DNA from 2 places in the Gilliamella sp. CG16 genome. Region 1 is predicted to be linked to the other one. Evidence: riboswitches for the same ligand, from Rfam matches in the RefSeq annotation. Region 1 holds a riboswitch; the other holds the start of a gene.
The links. Region 1 has a riboswitch for thiamine pyrophosphate ahead of thiM (hydroxyethylthiazole kinase). Riboswitches for the same ligand answer to the same signal wherever they lie in the genome.

Region 1 (3,434 bases):
CGTTATGATTTAAAAAATAAAGCTGGTGTATCAAATTTATTAGATATATTAACTGGCGTAACAGGAAAACCAGTCACCGAACTTGAAAAAGAGTTTGAGGGTAAAATGTATGGACATCTTAAAACGGAAGTGGCGACTCAAGTGATTGATATGATAAGTCACTTACAAGCACAATATCACCAATATCGTGATAATGAAGATTACCTCTATTCAATCATGAAAGAAGGCGCTGAAAAAGCTCGAACTAAAGCGGATATCACATTGAAAAAGGTCTATGACGCTATCGGTTTTGTATAGTCTGAAATCAAAAAAACATGATTATTATTAACACTAAACAGTATTAATTAGCTTTGATATAGGCATTGATTATCCTAATGACAATCAATCCGATGAAAGCCATTTAATTAAAATAGGTTAGTTATGAAGATTATCATTCTTGGGGCAGGACAAACAGGCAGTGCGCTTGCAGAATATCTTGTTACTGAAAAACAAAACGATGTCACTGTTGTCGATGAAGATCATGATAAATTGCAATCTTTGCAAGAACGCTTTGATTTACAAGTTATTTGTGGAAAATCATCTTATCCACAAGTATTAGAGAGTGCTGGCGCAGAATCGGCTGATATGCTTGTTGCCGTTACCAACTCTGATGAAATCAACATGATGGCATGTCAAATAGGGCATGTCATGTTTAATATTCCGCAAAAAGTGGCGCGTATCCGCGCACCGGAATACAATGATGAAAGATATCCTTTTTTCAATAAAGAGTGTATCAATATCGACCATATCATTGCACCAGAAAACCTTATTACCAACCACATCAGTCATTTAGTTCAATATCCAGGCGCATTACAATTTGCCTCATTCAACGATACCCGTGTATGTCTAGTCGCTGTTATGGCATATTATGGTGGCGCGCTAGTTGGCAGTGAGCTATCAGAGCTTAAAGAACATCTTCCGCATGTTGAAGCCAGAGTCGTTGCTATCTACCGTAAAAATCGCTTTATTCGTCCACTGGGTTCTACCTTAATTGAAGCTGGCGATATGGTGTATTTTATTACTCCGCCTACCAATATCAAAGCCGTGACCAGTGAGCTACAACGTTTAGAAAAACCCTATAAACGAATTATCATTAGTGGCGGTGGCGGCATTGCACTTGCACTGGCTAAGCGCTTAGAAAATGATTATCAAGTCAAACTAATTGAACGCAATGCTGAACGAGCAGAACTCATTGCTGAACAGTTACTTAATACCACGGTATTACATGGCGAATCATCAGACCAAGAATTGCTATCCCAAGAACAGATTGAACTGACAGATCTTTTTATTGCGGTAACCGGCGATGATGAATCCAATATTATGTCATCGATGCTAGCGAAAAGAATGGGCGCTAAAAAAGTCATCGTCTTAATTCAAAAACAAGCTTATCTTGAACTCATTAATGACAGTGTGATTGATATTGCTATTTCACCCCAACACGCCACTATTTCTGAACTTTTAAGTCATGTCAGACAAACAGGCATCGTCAAAGTTGTATCACTACGACAAGGCGAATCTGAAATTGTGGAAATCGTTGCGCATGGTGATAAAGAAAATTCAAAACTGGTCGGAAAAAACATCAATGGATTAAAGCTACCGTCAGGGGCAACAATCGGCGCAGTTGTACGTGATGAAGATGTTATTATTATCAACACGGATTTAACGATTGAAGAGAATGATCACCTGATTATTTTCTTGCCGGATAGAAGAGCGATTACCGATATCGAAAAATTGTTACAATAACATTTAAATCGAAATTTTCTATTATACAAACTTGTTAAAAGCCAATAGGCAGTTCATAATATAAGCATAATTTTGACTCGGGGTGTTTTTTATTCATTAAAAAACTGAGAGTTTACCCGTTGAACCTGATCTGGATAACACCAGCGTAGGGAAGTCTAGCCATTCAACTTTACAATAGGCAAATTCTTCCCGATAAATCAAATAAGGAATGAACATGTCAGTAACCACATCGCTTCAAATCACACAAGTTACACCTTTTATTAATCTTGTCAAAACGCAACGCCCATTAGTTCATTGTATAACAAATGATGTTGTACAAAATTTTACTGCTAATGTCCTACTTGCTATTGGAGCTTCACCAGCAATGATTATTGCTGAACAAGAAGTGGCTGAATTTGTTAAAATTGCTAATAGTTTACTGATTAACATCGGTACAATTAATCACAATACCGCCAAAAGTATGCTACTTGCAGCAAGCCAAGCTCAACAAAGCCAAACTCCATGGGTACTTGATCCTGTTGCCGTTGGTTCGGCACTTGCTTATCGTACCGAAATTGCGCATCAATTATTATCATTTAAACCCACCGTTATTCGTGGCAATGCTTCGGAAATCTTAGCGCTAAGCGGTCAATTTGCATCATCAAAAGGCCCGGACAGTCAAGACTCGACAAAATCCGCTTTACAATATGCAAAACAATTGGCACAAGACTACCAGACTATCATCGCCATGACTGGTGACATTGATTATATTACTGATGGTCATACGACTTACGCTATAGCAGGCGGTGATATTGCTTTAACCAAAATTACCGGAACAGGCTGTTCCTTATCTGCTATGGTTGCAGCGTTTATTGTAAATTCAACCGATTCACTTTTAGCCACAGCAGCCGCTTGCTTTATGATGAAAAAAGCTGGAGAAAAGGCAAATAAACAGCTTGGATTAGGCAGTTTTGCCGTATCGTTATTAGATCAATTATCACTATTTTATTCATCATACTAATAGGGACGTAGCATGCAGAAAAAGTTGGATCTTACTCTCTATTTAGTGCTCGATCCGACACTATGTGGAGGAATCAGTGGCATGGTCGACACAACCAAAATTGCCGTTGCCAACGGTGTAACCGCCGTACAATTACGATCAGAACAAGAATTGACAGGCAAAGATTGGTATAAAGCTGCTTTAGCCTTAAAAGAAGCACTCAGTCAGACATCGGTACCGCTATTGATTAATGATCATGTTGATATTGCTTTAGCTGTCGATGCAGATGGTGTGCATGTTGGTCAAAATGATTTGCCCGTTGATGTAGCTCGCCGATTGATCGGTAATAATAAATGGTTAGGGCTATCTGTTTCGAATCAGCAACAACTTGAAACCGTGCCTTGGCAAAACGTCGATTATATTGGAATTGGTCCTGTCTATCCGACCTCGACCAAGAAAGATGCTTCCTCGGCACTTGGTATTGAGCAGTTAACTCAATTAGTCAAAACCAAACATTGCCCTGCTGTTGCCATTGGTGGTATCGACGTAACAAAAGTTACAGAAATAATACAAACAGGAATTGAAGGCGTTGCAGTCGTATCGGCTATTTGTGGTCAATCCAATATTGAACAAGCAACCACCTTACTAATCAATAAAATACATCAAGCTAGAT
Region 2 (3,434 bases), on a different contig from region 1:
CATTTGGTTACTTAGCATTTCATTATCGAATCGTTCAGTTTGGCAATGACCACAGTGACGCTCTAACTCCATTTTGTATTCCTTATATTCAACTCAATGTTGATGTTATTTTTATCATTTTTATTTATATTGAATTGTAGAATGACAATGATTATTTATAAAGATTAATTTTAATACAGTCGATAGAAAACACGCATTTTAGCCCGATTTGGGTTAGCAAATGGCATCTATTATTTTGTTAAATATACAATTCAAAAAAAGCCCGAAAACTCTTATTGGTTTTTAATTTATCTATATTAAATCAATATCAATCTATTTTGAATTCATTATGACCTCTTAAGTAAACCGGCTTTGTGCGATGATCTTTTAAAAAACGAGCTACTCTAGTTATTCATCATTTATATTTTTACGGATTGCTTAACTGGATGCTGTCACAGGAATATGACGAATCTTAGGGTTATTAATGAGTAACCAATCGGGTAAATTACTTTCTTTTTCAACTAGCCAAATAATGGTATTTATAAATAACCGATCGTTTGAACCTTTAGGTTTTGGGTATTCAAGTTGTGAAAGTGCTAAAGAACGCGCAAAAAGTTGATGCTCACTAAAACTCATATTATGACGATTTTTAGACAAATGTGATTCATAATCAATTATCAACGCAACAGGCTGTTGATCATAGCTGACTAGTTGATCTAACGTGTTACTTAAATGATTTATTTTTGCGGAATCTTTTTTGGGAACAGCATTTAATCTTAGGCGTTTAAACAACGTATCGCTTTTAATTGCGGGTAAGTCTGGTGTTTGAATTTCTTCGAATCCAACATCTGAATTCCACAATAAGACGTGATTAAATTTTGCATTTTTTAATATTCGATAAATCGACAAGACTAATGTTTCGGAAATGATGGTTTCAGTATCAATTTTCGATTGTTGTCGATCATGAATGTTTCCGGATAAAACGAATTGAGGTTTTGAATTTAGATAGCGATTTAAATCACGCATCCAGCGAGGGCTCTTGAAAGATTGAGACATAATTAATCCTTTAATAAAAATCAGATAACTGACGTTTTTATTATATACAAAGCAATTGAGTAACATCTACTATTTTTTTTATTAATAACTTATTTTTATTTGAATTTCTTGAATACTCAATCCGTTAAACAGTGATTAAACTTGCTTGTTATTATTCATGCTATCGCAATTACAACTGTTTACAATTAATGAGGTAAACACTAAACTATTTATCGTTCTCAACGGGGTGCCCAAATGGCTGAGAATGTTGGTTAACATAACCCGTCGAACCTGAACTGGATCATGCCAGCGGAGGGATTTGAGTTATTGTGTCTGCTCAAACCTTTTGTCTTTTATTTACTATTTTGGAGGCAAAATGTTTCGTAAGAATCTTCTTTTGTTTTTTGTTTTTTCAGCTTTTTTCTTGATTGATACCGCCAATGCTAAGCCAACTTTAACCGTTTATAGTTACAATTCTTTTATGTCTGAGTGGGGCCCAGGTGAGGCCATTAAGCAAGGTTTTGAAGCGGAGTGTGATTGTCAGTTGGATATCATTTCGTTAGGGGATGGTGTATCTATTTTAAATCGGATTCGGCTCGAAGGGAAAAAGACCAATGCCGATGTTATTTTAGGCTTAGACAATAACATTTTACAGCAAGCTAAGTTAGCCAATATTGTTATTCCTCATCAAATCATTAAACCTGATAATCTTAACACTGATTGGTGGGATAATGATTTTCTTCCTTATGATTTTGGTTATTTTGCTTTTATTTATAACAAAGATAAAATCAAAAATCCTCCCCATAGTATGCAACAACTTGCTGATAATAAAGGCAATTGGCGAATTATTTATCAAGACCCAAGAACCAGTACGCCAGGACTAGGTCTACTGTTTTGGATCAAAAATATCTATGGCGATGATGCTACCAATGTATGGAAAAAGATCGCTAAAAATACGGTAACCGTCACCAAAGGCTGGAGTGAATCTTATGGTATGTTTTTGAAAGGCGAAGCTGATTTTGTTTTAAGCTACAGTACATCGCCGATTGCTCATATTATGAAAAATGATCCTCGCTATGAGGCAGCCATTTTTGATGAAGGACATTACCGTCAGGTTGAAGTAGCAGGTATAATCAAATACAGTCAGCAACCCGAGTTAGCACGTCAGTTTTTAGAGTATTTACTCAGACCTGAAGTACAACGTCAGATTGCTGAAAAGAATGTGATGTACCCGATCATTCAAACGACATTACCTGAGGCTTATCAGCAAATAAAGCCTGTCACTAAGGCGTTAGAATTTGGATCTGAGCAAGTTGAAAAAGGACAAAAAGCTTGGATTCGTGAGTGGCAATCAGCGATCAGTAAGTAATTATAGACATTAACATGTTGAATTTTAGAACGTTAATACCGGGTATTCTTGCCGCCAGTAGCATAATGGTTGTACTGGGTAGTGCATTATTATCCATTGGTTATTACGCAATAACTTCAGGTGAGATAAACAGTTATATTGACAGCTATTTATTACATATTTTGTGGATAACTGTTTATCAAGCCACACTATCAACATGTCTTTCTATTTTCTTGGCTATATTAATGGCAAAAGCTTTATCCATGGTTGAGTTTTGGGGTAAAGGTCTATTGTTGCGAATAATGCCGGTGACGTTTATTTTACCTGCACTAGTTGTTGTGACAGGGCTTTTATCCGTTTATGGGCAACAGGGATTACTGTCAATCTTTGTTGGATATATCGGCTTGCCATTTTCATGGTCAATTTATGGATTACAAGGAATTTTATTAGCACACGTATTTTTGAATTTTCCTTATGCTTGTTGTCTATTTTACCGAACGCTGATGAGTGTGCCTGTTGAACAGAAACAGCTAGCCGCTCAATTGAATTTTTCTGGTTACACTTTTTTTCGATTGGTTGAATGGCCACATCTTCGTCGGCAAATATTGCCTATGGCTTCGCTGATATTTATGCTCTGTTTTTCAAGTTTTGCGATTGTATTGGCTTTAGGCGGTGGCCCCAAATATACCACCATTGAAGTAGCAATTTATCAATCCATTCGTGATTTTGATTTTATTCAAGCGGTTTTGCTTTCGTTATTGCAATTGCTTTGTTGTGTAGGTTTTATGGGAATAATGCAAAAGTTTAATAATAATAAACAAGTCACAATGCGCTTTATAAAGCAAAACTACCGTTTTCCTGTTTCTGGCTTGGCTGCCTTGCTAAGTTCAATCGTGATTATTATGGGGGGATTATTTATTTTACTTCCTTTGATAAATATCGTGATTGATGGTGTTTATTTTTTCCGTTTGTCACTGTTTACGCCAACCTTTCAACATGCAACACTGTTTTCACTTTTCATTGCATTGGGGTCAGCCATCGTAACCCTGTTAATGGCACTATTTATTCTTTG

Region 2: another riboswitch for thiamine pyrophosphate. It lies ahead of thiB (thiamine ABC transporter substrate binding subunit); the one in region 1 lies ahead of thiM (hydroxyethylthiazole kinase).

What each region holds. Positions count from the first base shown of each region.
Region 1 is NZ_JBIDFL010000001.1:306,587-310,020, forward strand. It holds gene trpS (tryptophan--tRNA ligase) at 1-297, shown strand, start outside; gene trkA (Trk system potassium transporter TrkA) at 421-1,782, shown strand; TPP riboswitch at 1,851-1,951, shown strand; gene thiM (hydroxyethylthiazole kinase) at 1,997-2,782, shown strand; gene thiE (thiamine phosphate synthase) at 2,795-3,434, shown strand, end outside.
Region 2 is NZ_JBIDFL010000009.1:65,616-69,049, forward strand. It holds gene ACGH47_RS09025 (AAA domain-containing protein) at 1-72, opposite strand, end outside; gene ACGH47_RS09030 (hypothetical protein) at 418-1,035, opposite strand; TPP riboswitch at 1,248-1,350, shown strand; gene thiB (thiamine ABC transporter substrate binding subunit) at 1,391-2,383, shown strand; gene thiP (thiamine/thiamine pyrophosphate ABC transporter permease) at 2,398-3,434, shown strand, end outside.